Regions from separate parts of the Rhodococcus sp. AC861 genome, predicted to be linked through region 1. Evidence: riboswitches for the same ligand, from Rfam matches in the RefSeq annotation. Region 1 holds a riboswitch; the other holds the start of a gene.
The links. A riboswitch is a leader RNA that binds a small molecule or an ion and turns the genes downstream of it on or off. The one in region 1 is predicted to bind S-adenosylmethionine.

Region 1 (5,946 bases):
CCGCGTCGTCACGGTCCACACCGAGCTGCTCCATCACTATTCCTGTGCACTGGTCCAGCGACGCGACCGTGGACAGTGCGGTCACGTACCGCACCGCGTCGTTGGAGGACGCGGCGGCGATGACCTCGTCGAGCCGCTCGGAGAGCGCTGCCAGAGCCTCGGCCGGTCTGCCGGACCGTGCCCGACGGCTGTGTAGTTCGACCAGGGTGGCGGCGACGGCGGCCGATGCGTCGAGGGTGTCCGAGTGTGTCCGCCGATGGAACACGGTGTCGTGACCGATGGCGATGCGATCGCGTCCGCCTTGTTTCGCGGCGTACATCGCCTCGTCGGCGCGGGCGATCATCGCATCGAGCGCAGCGTCGACGTCGATGACGTTGTCGGTCCGGTCGAGGGTCGACGGGTGTGCTCGCGATGTTCCGATGCTGACCGTGACCGCGCATTCGGCGCGGACGGACCGCAGTACCGACAGTGCGACGTCGGCTCCGGGAGCGTGGTGGGCGACGACGAGGAATTCTTCTCCGCCGAGTCGCGCGACGATGGCGCCGCGAGGCACCGCGGACACGATCGTTCGGGCGACCGACTCCAGGGTCCGGTCGCCGTACGTGTGTCCGTGCGTGTCGTTCACGGCTTTGAAGTTGTCGATGTCGATGACCGAGGCGGTGATCGTCGCGTCCAGGCCTACCGCCGTGCGGAGCATCCCGTCGAGGAGCGGCAGAACACCTCGCCTGTTGAGTAGCCCCGTCAGGACGTCCGTTCGCGCCAGCAGGTCGTACCGGCGGCTCACGTCCGCCATCGACATGCGCAGGCTCCAGACCAGCAGAACCGGCACGACGACGATGGTGAGCGACGCGCCGGCGGCGACGGCGTCCGCTCCCCGGCTGGACGCGGAGTCCACACACAGGGCGGTCCCCAGGCCGGCCGCGAGGGTGGCGAACGCGGTGGCCGTCCTCGGCGGGGATGCCGAGGCCGCCAACACCGGCACGATCGTCAACAGCGCACTGACTGTCAACGTGTCGGCCGGGTCCGCGATACCGACCGCAGCCGCCGCGGTGCCGACCACCGCCATCGCGCCCGTGACCACGAATTGGCGTTCGGTCAATCGTCCGGTCCGGACCACGATGCCGACCACGACGACGGCAAGAACGATGGCGAGCGCCGTGGCCACCACGGGAACGAGACCGGGGTGGAACAAGCCGGGAATGCCCCATCCGGCTGCGAGTAGGAATGCGGACATGGTCACGGTGGTGGCCATCGCCAGTGATCGACGATCCTGGAATCGTCGCGAGGTCGACACGGCGGGCAGGTGTCGAGACGCTGACGTGAACCGACTGCGACGACCGGCATCGCTGTGTCGTCTCACACGAGTACCTCGGTTCCTGACCCACCGGCGGGAAGTCCAACTGTTCCGATGAGGGTACCGATTCACGGGCCTGACCGGGGCGTTCGAGCGCGAACAGGCGCTGCACCCGGCACCGGTCTCGTCGTCGGAGCAGGACGGCGACCGCATTGTCACGAGTCAGAATCACCGTGATCTCATTAGATCGAGGCGAAATCTGTTGCGCGATTTGACGTCTCGATGTTCCGGGTCTAGATTTCTGCTCACCATCAGGAGCGACCGAGAGACCTGGCTCGTCGACGTCGCAGCAACCCCCCTCTCCTGTCGAGGGTGTGGGTGCTACCGCCAGGACCGATGGAGGAGCACCGATGAACCACGATCCGCGGCGACGCCTGCACGTCGACCTGTGCCGAGTGAGCACCTGCGTCTGTACGCGCTGCTCCTGACTCGCGACCCCGACTTCCCGCCTCGAAAGGCCCCCCGATGTGCCCTGCTGTCTCGACCCCTGACCCTTTTCTCCGGTTCGTCCGGTGACGCAACTCGACGCTCGCCCCTCCGCGGCCGCCGCGGTGGACGACGTCCGTGACGAGGACCTCGTCGTCGCACGGACCTGGCATCCCTGGCGGTGGATCATCGCCGTCGCCACGCTGGTGGTGGTGGCGCAGTTCGGGCACGGACTGGCCACGAACGCCGGATGGGACTGGGGGACCTTCGCTCAGTACTTCACGGCCGCATCGGTCATGTCGGCACTCTGGCTGACCATCCAATTGACGTTCTGGGGAACGCTGATCGGGTTCGCCATCGGTATCGCACTCGCAGTAGCTCGGTTGTCGGCCAACCCGGTGCTGCAGGTGATCGCCTGGTTCTACATCTGGGCGTTCCGATCCATCCCGCTCATCGTGCAGCTGTTGTTCTGGTTCAACATCGCGTACCTCTACCAGACGCTGTCGCTCGGAATCCCGTTCGGACCCAGCTTCTTCCGGTTCGATGTCAACAACGTGATCAGTGGCTCCACGGCGGCCATCATCGGCCTGGCGCTGCACCAGGCGGCGTACTCCGCCGAGATCGTGCGGGCCGGCATCATCTCGGTCGATCAGGGTCAGCTGGAAGCAGCTGCGGCGCTCGGAATCCCGAAGCGGCGTGAATTCTTCAAGATCGTTCTCCCGCAGGCGATGCGGGGGATCCTGCCGAATGCGGCGAACGAAGTCATCAGCCTGTTCAAAGGCACGTCCATCGTGTCGGTCATGGCGATCGCCGAGCTGTTCTATCAAGTGCAGGTCATCTACGGCCGCAGCGGCCGCGTCGTTCCGCTGCTGATGGTGGCGACAGTCTGGTACATCATCCTCACGTCGATTCTGTCGATCGTGCAGTTCTACGTGGAGCGCCACTACGCGAAGGGTGCGGTACGCACCGTCCCGCTGACGCCACTGCAGCAGATACGGAAGCGATTCTCCGAGATCACCTTCGCCCCGAGAGGAGCAACACGATGACGCACTCCGTCGACGACTCCACCTATGCGGTCGAGGTGCGAGGTGTGCACAAGTCCTTCGGTGCGCTGAAGGTTCTCGACGGCGTGGACCTCGTCGTTCGTCCGGGTGAGGTCACCGCGATCATCGGCCCGTCCGGGTCCGGGAAATCGACACTCCTGCGGGTGCTCAACCACCTCGAGAAGGTCGATCGAGGAACGGTTCGCGTCGATGGTGACCTGGTCGGATATCGCCGCAGAGGCGCCAAGCTGCACGAACTCAGCGGCCGGGAGATTCTTCGACAGCGATCGAGGATCGGGTTCGTCTTCCAGAACTTCAACCTCTTCCCGCACCTGACCGTGCTGGAGAACGTGGTCGAGGCGCCGGTGTCGGCGCAGAAGCGCCCGCGTGCAGAGGTCGAGACCGAGGCGCTCGCGTTGCTCGAGCGTGTCGGTGTCGGAGCCAAGGCCCACGACTACCCCCGTCGCCTGTCCGGTGGTCAACAGCAACGCGTCGCCATCGCTCGGGCGCTGGCTCTGCGACCGAAGGTGATCCTGTTCGACGAGCCCACCTCGGCTCTCGATCCGGAACTGGTGGGTGAAGTTCTCGAAGTCATCCGCGATCTCGCCAGGGACGGGGCCACGCTCGTCATCGTCACGCACGAAGTCGCATTCGCCCGGGAGATCGCCGACACGGTGGTCTTCATGGACGGCGGCGTGATCGTCGAGCAGGGTACTCCCGCGGAACTCCTCGATTCACCCACACAGGACCGCACCAAGGCGTTCCTCGCACACGTTCTCTGACACCTCACTCGTCTTGCACTTCTCACCCACAAGGAACAGCCATGTCCGCACCACGAAGAACCGTCGCCCTCCTCACCGCTGCATTCGCCGCCGTCACCCTGACCGCGACGGCGTGCAGTGAGCCGACCGCCGAGTCCGAGGTCGTCACGACCGGAGGCCAGGTTTTCGACCTCACTCCCGAACAGTCGGGACGAGTCCGCGCGGAGAAGGTCGACGAGATCGCGGCCGAGGTTCCACAGGCCATCCGCGACCGCGGCACCCTCGTCGTCACCGGAGCCAGCGGCACGGCGCCGCCGCTGCGCTTCTACGCCACAGACGACACCACGACCGTCGGCTCCGAGGTCGACTTCTCGTATCTGATCGCCGACATCCTCGGTCTCACACCGCAGATCGAGGTCGCCGACTGGTCGCAGAACTTCGTCAAGGTCGATTCGGGCGAGAACGACGTGTTCATCTCCAACGTGACGGTGACCGAGGAGCGGAAGGACAAGTACGACTTCGCGACCTACCGTCTGGACAACATCGCGTTCGAGGCGAAGAAGGACAGTGGCTGGACAGTGTCGAAGAGGCAGGACATCGCCGGGAAGAAGATCGGTGTCGGTTCCGGAACGAACCAGGAGCAGCTCCTGGTGGACTGGAACGCGCAGAACGTGGCGGAGGGTCTCGCTCCGGCCGAGATCGCCTACTACCAGCAGACATCGGACTACTACCTCGCCTTGGGCTCGGGGCGTATCGACGGCTACCTCGGCCCCAACCCGTCCGCGATCTACCACGCCGCGACCGGTGGGGAGACGGAAGTGGTGGGCACCCTGTCCGGCGCCGGTGATGCACTGCAGGGTGAGATCGCTGTGCTGACGAAGAAGGACAACGGGCTCATCCAGGCCGTGCACGACGCCATCGACCACGCGATCGAGGACGGCAGCTACCAGAAGGTTCTCGATCGCTGGGGTCTGCAGAGCGAGGCCGTGCAGACCTCGGAGATCAACCCGCCCGGACTTCCGCGGCAGTGACCGTCGACGCCGGCATCGGCGACTCCGGGATCCAGTTCATGAGCATCACGCAGGACGATCCCCTGGCCGCGCCGCTACTGCACGACCTCGCGCGCGAGTACGCGTCACGGTACGGACGTAGTCCGGACGAACTGCGTGAAGAACTCGAGTCGTACCCGGGCGACGAATTCGCGGCTCCGCACGGTGCGTTGATCGTCGCCGTCCTGGGCGGAGTGCCGATCGCCGGCGGCGCGTATCGCCGATTCGACTGCCGAACAGCAGAGTTGAAACGTATCTGGACTGCCAGGGCTTATCGCGGTAAGGGGTTCGGGCGTCTGGTGGTCTCGGAACTCGAACGCAGTGCACGCGACCGGGGCTACCGACGGATCTACCTGACCACCGGATGGAATCAGTCGGAAGCGGTCGCGCTCTATCTCGCCGCCGGCTATCGGCCGCTCTACGACCAGGGCTTGCCGTCCGAGTCCGTCGGAATCCACCCCTTCGAGAAAGCTATCGCGGCCTAGCCCGCGCCGCACCCGTCACCACACACCATCGTCGAAGAATCGGAGACACCCCCGTGTCCACTCGTTCCGTCCTACTCGGCCTCGGCTCACTCGCCGCGGCAACGTCACTGCTGGCCGGCTGCGCCGGCAACGCGACGACATCCTCCGCCGACGCCGGCCCGGCGCAGCCGGGAGGCACACTGCGGTACGGACTCTCGGGCGCACCCACCTGCTCGGACCCGGCCCAGGCCGGCACGAATCAGACCATCTACGTGGTGCGCCAAGTGGTCGACTCACTGACCGATCAGGATCCCGACAGCGGAGAGATCGAACCCTGGCTCGCCGACAGGTGGGAGGTGAGTCCGGATGCGAAGTCCTTCACCTTCCACCTGAAGGACGGAGCCACCTTCAGTGACGGCACACCGGTGGACGCGGCCGCGGTCAAGGGCACCTTCGACTCCATCGTCACCACGGTCGGTGCGGCGAAAGCGCCACTCGCCGGGAGTTACCTGACCGGATACCAGGGGACCACCGTGGTGGACCCGCTCACAGCGCGGGTCGACTTCGCTGCCCCCAATGCGCAGTTCCTCCAGGCGAGTTCGACAGCGCAACTCGGTATCCAGGCTCCGGTGACGACCGCGGAGTCGGCGGAGGCCCGGTGCCTCGGCACGAATGTCGGGTCGGGCCCGTTCACGTACGCCGACTACCAGCAGGACCGTTCGGTCACTCTGGCCAAGCGCACCGGATACGCGTGGGGATCCGACGTCTTCGGGCACGACGGCGAGGCCTACCTCGACTCGATCGAGTTCACCATCGTTCCCGAATCGGGGGTCCGTACCGGAAGCCTGT
Region 2 (5,946 bases), on a different contig from region 1:
TGTTCCGTGCGGTAGGTCAGATGCGCGATGCGCCGCGCCACGGCGAGACCGGACAGCGGAGCTCGACCCGTGTGGTGATAGTCGCCGCCCTGCCAGTCCGGGTCCCCGGTGATGGCCGCGATCTGTGTCGTCTGCGTGCCGATCTGATCGGCGGACGCCCGCGCGCCGACAGCGATGACCAGTGCGGAGGCCACCCTGTCGGGATGGGACGCGAGCCATTCCAGGGTGCGCATTCCGCCCATGGATCCGCCGACCACCGACGCGAAACGCTCGATTCCCAACGCGTCGGCAACCATGCGCTCGGCGGTGACCTGGTCGCGGATCGAGATCTCCGGGAAACGTGATCCCCACGCGACGCCGTCGGGATCGAGCGACGACGGTCCGCTGGTACCGCGGCAGCCACCCAGGACGTTGGTCGCCAGGATGCACCAACGGTCGGTGTCCAGCGGCGCTCCGGGACCGACCATTCCCGACCACCAGCCGGGTGACGGGTGACCCGGCCCGGCCGGTCCGGTGACATGGGAGTCGCCGGTGAGTGCGTGTTCGACCAGCACGACGTTGTCCCGCGCCGGAGACACCTCTCCCCACCGCTGCACCACGACGGTCGCGTCGGGAACCACGCGACCGCTCTCGAGGGGAACGTCGCCGATGTGCACGGTGCCCACCCGCCCGTCCGCCGGCGGAAATGCCGACGAACGAGCGAGCGAGGGGAGATCGAGTGTCAAGATGCTGCCCGGAAACCCTTCTCCAGATCGGCGAGGATGTCGTCGATTCCCTCGATACCGACGGCGAGTCGAACGAGCCCCGGCGTCACGCCGGAGGCCGCCTGCTCCTCGGGCGACAACTGCGAATGCGTCGTCGACGCGGGGTGGATGACCAAGGAACGCACGTCACCGATATTAGCGACATGGCTGTGTAGTTCCAGGGCGTCGACGAAACGTTTTCCGGCCTCGAGCCCACCGGTGAGCTCGAACGCCACGATGGCTCCGGCTCCGCGCGGCGCCAGTTCCCGGCCACGGTCGTACCAGGGCGACGACGGGAGTCCGGCGTAGTTGACACTGACGACCTCCGCGCGGTTCTCGAGGAACGTCGCCACGGCGGTCGCGTTCTGCACGTGCCGCTCGAGTCGCAGGGACAGAGTCTCGATGCCCTGCCCGATGAGGAAGGCGTTGAACGGGGACACCGCGGCGCCGATGTCGCGGAGCAACTGCACACGCGCCTTGAGGGCGTACGCGGGCGCACCCAGATCGGCGAACACCACACCGTGGTAGCTGGGATCAGGGGTGGTGAAGTTGGTGAAGCGGCCCTGCGTCCAGTCGAAGCCGCCGCCGTCCACGATGACGCCGGCGATGGCCGTGCCGTGGCCGCCGAGGTACTTGGTGGCCGAGTGCACCACAATGTCCGCGCCGTGCTTCAGCGGCTGGATCAGGTACGGGGTCGCGACCGTGTTGTCGACGATCAGCGGAATGCCGTGGCGATGAGCGACATCGGAGACGCCGCGGATGTCGAAGATGTCGTTCTTCGGGTTGGAAATGGTCTCCCCGTAGAACGCCTTCGTCTCGGGGCGGACCGCCTTGTCCCACTGGTCGAGGTCGTCGGGATCGTCGACGAACGAGACGGTGATGCCCAGCTTCGGCAGCGTGTAGTGGAAGAGGTTGTACGTGCCGCCGTACAGACGCGGGCTGGAGACGACGTGGTCGCCGGTCTCGGCGATGTTCAGGATCGCCAGCGTCTCGGCGGCCTGGCCGGACGCGACGAGCAGTGCGGCGACGCCGCCCTCGAGGGAGGCGATGCGCTGCTCCACGACGTCCTGCGTGGGGTTCATGATGCGGGTGTAGATGTTGCCGGGCTCGGCCAGTCCGAACAGTGCTGCCGCGTGATCGGTGCTGTCGAACGTGTACGAGGTGGTCTGGTAGATCGGCAGGGCGCGTGCGTGGGTCGTCGCATCGGGAACCTGTCCGACGTGGACCTGGCGGGTCTCGAAACTCCAGTTCAGAGCCGGATCTTCGACGGGCGCACCCACCGCGTCGACGACATCGGATCCCGAGACGTCGGGCGCGGAGACCTCGGGCGCGGGAGAGTTCGGGTCGGAGTAATTGTCGGTCATGTCTGTCGTGCTCCTCGTGGAGGTGGCGTGCAGGGAATCCACGTCGGAACGCACCACGTCTGCCGCACGAGTCACCGTCACCGTGTGCAGAGCGCAGTAGGCGAGCCGAGCTTCGTGGAGAAAGAAGTATCGGGGCCTATCGCGAGCTACAACACATGGTGGAAACCTCCGAGGTGCCGGTCGGTGGGCCCGAGGGATCGGGCCCGCGCTTGCTCTCGCTCCGCACGATCACGGACCGAGTAACCCGGTCATCACCCGGGGCACCCCACCGCGGTTGGAGGGTTGCCGGCCAGCAAGCCGGGGCTCGATGCTGGCGCTCATGACCTTGGCAGGAATGGTAGCGGGTCGTTCCCGGGAGTCGGAAGGGTGGCCGAACTCACGGTCGTTCGATTGGCGAATGACCTGGCCGGGGTTCAGACTGGAACATGCGAAGGCGCCTTTCGGGGCGCCTTGTCCGTTTCACGGGTCCTTACCTTCTGAATCGATCATGAACCGCACCACCGACCACGAAAGAGAGCTTGTGACACCCCCCTCCGTCGCTTTCGACGTCCTCCCGTCCGCACCCGCCGCGGCACCTGCCGTGACGGATCGGCAGCGTGTCCGTCGTCGACGCGTGGCGATGTCGGCGCTGGCGCTCGGCGGCTTCGGTATCGGCACCACCGAGTTCGTGTCCATGGGTCTGCTCCCCGACATGGCGACCTCGATGTCGGTGTCCGAGCCCAGCGCGGGCCACCTCATCTCCGCCTACGCACTCGGCGTCGTCGTCGGCGCCCCCGTGATCGCGGCACTGGCGGCACGGGTTCCTCGCCGCACCCTTCTCCTCGCTCTGATGGTTGCCTTCACGCTGGGCAACCTCGGCACCGTCTTCGCGCCGAGCTTCCACGAACTCATGGCGTCACGATTCGTCGCCGGGTTGCCCCACGGCGCCTACTTCGGTGTTGCGGCGCTGGTCGCGGCCCACCTCGCGGATCCCGGCAAGCGTGCCAAATCGGTGGCGATGGTGATGATGGGTCTGTCCGTCGCCAACGTGGTGGGTGTTCCTGCCGCGACGTGGATCGGACAGGCCTTCGGGTGGCGCAGCGCCTTCGGCATCGTCGCGATCATCGGAGCACTCACCGTCACCGCGCTCGCGGTGTGGTTGCCTCGGCTCGACTCGATGCCGACCACGGACACTCGAACCGAACTCGGAGCATTCCGCCGCACCCAGGTGTGGATGACACTGTTCGTCGGCATGGTCGGGTTCGGCGGCATGTTCGCCGTGTACACCTACATCGCGACCACGTTGACCGACGTGTCCGGCCTGTCCAAGGCAGCTGTTCCCGTTGCGCTGATGATCTACGGACTGGGCATGGTGGCCGGCAACTTCCTCGGTGGATGGATCGCCGACCGCATGCTGGTTCCCGGTCTGTTCCTCGCCATGACCTCGGTCGCGGTGAGCCTGGCCGTGTTCGTCGCGGCGGCGCACAACCCGGTCACCGCGCTGATCGTCGTCTTCCTCATCGCAGCCTCCGGGTCCGCGATCGTGCCCGGCCTGCAGACGCGTCTGATGGACGTCGCCGCCGACGCGCAGACGCTGGCAGCCTCGCTGAACCACGCCGCGTTCAACTTCGCGAACGCCCTCGGCGCCGCTCTCGGCGGTGCCGTCATCGCCGCCGGCTTCGGATACACGGCCCCCGCCGTGGTCGGTGCGGGCCTGGCGATAGCCGGTATCGCCGTCCTCGCCACCTCCGTTGCGATGCAGCGCCGGACGGACGCCCGGGCAGTAGTGGTCTGAGCTCGGATACGGTTCTCCGGTGTCTCACACCATCACCTCGGTCAACGTCAACGGCATCCGCGCAGCAGTGCGTAAGGGAATGCTCGACTGGCTCGCGACGTCCGGCGCGGACGTGATCTGCCTGCAGGAAACTCGCGCGACCGACGACGAAGTCCTGTCCTGCCTCGGCCCCGCGCTGGACGGTGGCAGGCAGGGTGCGGGGTGGCACCTGGCGTCCGCGGAGCCGTCCGTGAAGGGACGCAACGGGGTAGCAATCCTGTCGAGGACGCCGGCCGAATCGGTCCGGATCGGCTTCGGTGACGCCGAATTCGACGAGTCGGGCCGGTACATCGAGGCGCGTTACCCTGCGGTCGGCGCCGATCCTGCCGTCACCGTCGCAAGCCTGTATCTGCCCTCGGGTGAGGTGGGTACCGAGAAGCAGGCGTCGAAGGAACGGTTCATGGCAGCGTTCGCGCACCACCTGGACGCGTCGGGATCGTCGGGCGAGCACCACGTCGTGTGCGGCGACTGGAACATCGCGCACACGGAGCTGGATCTGAAGAACTGGAAGGGGAACCGGACCAAGTCCGGCTTCCTTGCGTCGGAGCGCGCGTGGCTGGACTCGTTCATCGGCGAGACCGGAGCCTGGACGGATGTCGTGCGAGCACTGCACCCGGACCAGGACGGTCCCTACAGCTGGTGGTCGTACCGCGGCAAAGCCTTCGACAACGACGCGGGATGGCGCATCGACTATCAGATGGCCACCACCGACTACGCCGACCGAGCGAAGGACGCCGTGGTCGAACGTGCCGACAGTTACGACCTCCGATGGTCGGATCACGCGCCGGTCACCGTCGTGTACCGCTAGACCGCCGGCTCGGCGGTCACCTCCGGCGACGCGGCGCGTGATCCGTCAGAGCGCCGCTGCGAGCCGGTGGTATGCCGCGTTCCAGCGCAACGTGCGCTGGAAGCCCCTCGTTGTCGTGTCGGCGTCGATGGTGAGCAGTTCCACGGCGATCATGTCCGAGAATGCTTCGAGCACAGCGATATCGAGCGCGGTGCTCATCACGGTGTGGTGCGGTGCCCCGGCGGTCAGCCACGATTCCGCGGACACCGACAGCGACGGCTCGGGCTTCCACACCGCGCACGCCACCGGCAGCTGGGGCAGTGCCTCGTCGGGCTCGACGACTTCGACGACGTTGGCCGTCAGGCGGAACCGTTCACCGACGTCCGACAGTCCCACGATGATGCCGGGGCCGGGATCCGCGGTGAACCGCATGCGCACAGGGTCTTCGCGGCCGCCGATGGAGAGCGGGTGGATCTCCACCGTGGGCCGCGACGTGGTGATGGACGGGCACACCTCGAGCATGTGAGCGCCGAGAATCTTCTCCTCGCCGGGAACGAGATGGTAGGTGTAGTCCTCCATGAAGGACGTTCCGCCGTCCAGGCCGGCAGCCATGGTCTTCATGGCGCGCAACAACATCGAGGTCTTCCAGTCGCCCTCTCCGCCGAATCCGTAGCCGTCGGCCATCAAACGCTGCACGGCCAGGCCGGGCAGTTGTCGTAGCCCGCCGAGATCCTCGAAGTTGGTGGTGAAGGCTCCGAATCCACCGTCGGACAGGAACTGCCGCATTCCGGCTTCCACGCGCGCGCCGTAGCGCAGCGACTCGTGACGGTCACCGCCCGGCCGCAGTTCGGAGGCGACGTCGTAGACGTCCACGTATTCGGCGACCAGATCGTCGATCGCACTGTCGCCGACGCCGTCCACCACCTCCACGAGGTCGTTCACCCCGTAGGTGTTGACCGAGACACCGAAACGCAGCTGCGCCTCGACCTTGTCGCCCTCGGTGACGGCGACGTCGCGCATGTTGTCGCCGAAGCGGGCGAGCTTGAGTGTGCGCATCTCCGCGCGACCGATCGCTGCGCGGGCCCACTGGTCCACCCTCGTGACCACGGTCGGGTTGTCGACGTGCCCGGCGACCGTGGTGCGCAGCACGCCGACTCGCGACTGGATGTGGCCGAACTCGCGATCACCGTGCGCAGCCTGATTGAGGTTCATGAACTCCATGTCGATGGTGGACCAGGG

Region 2: linked by a shared signal. The riboswitch ahead of AC0IX4_RS17805 (bifunctional o-acetylhomoserine/o-acetylserine sulfhydrylase) and the one ahead of AC0IX4_RS15280 (amino acid ABC transporter permease) in region 1 are both predicted to bind S-adenosylmethionine.

Annotation. Positions count from the first base shown of each region.
Region 1 covers NZ_CEEDMW010000004.1:378,648-384,593, forward strand. The annotation lists gene AC0IX4_RS15275 (diguanylate cyclase) at 1-1,294, opposite strand, end outside; SAM riboswitch class I at 1,600-1,697, shown strand; gene AC0IX4_RS15280 (amino acid ABC transporter permease) at 1,867-2,826, shown strand; gene AC0IX4_RS15285 (amino acid ABC transporter ATP-binding protein) at 2,823-3,605, shown strand; gene AC0IX4_RS15290 (ABC transporter substrate-binding protein) at 3,647-4,615, shown strand; gene AC0IX4_RS15295 (GNAT family N-acetyltransferase) at 4,654-5,118, shown strand; gene AC0IX4_RS15300 (ABC transporter substrate-binding protein) at 5,226-5,946, shown strand, end outside.
Region 2 covers NZ_CEEDMW010000005.1:328,141-334,086, reverse strand. The annotation lists gene metX (homoserine O-acetyltransferase MetX) at 1-725, opposite strand, end outside; gene AC0IX4_RS17805 (bifunctional o-acetylhomoserine/o-acetylserine sulfhydrylase) at 722-2,107, opposite strand; SAM riboswitch class IV at 2,308-2,432, opposite strand; gene AC0IX4_RS17800 (MFS transporter) at 2,628-3,881, shown strand; gene AC0IX4_RS17795 (exodeoxyribonuclease III) at 3,901-4,728, shown strand; gene araA (L-arabinose isomerase) at 4,774-5,946, opposite strand, start outside.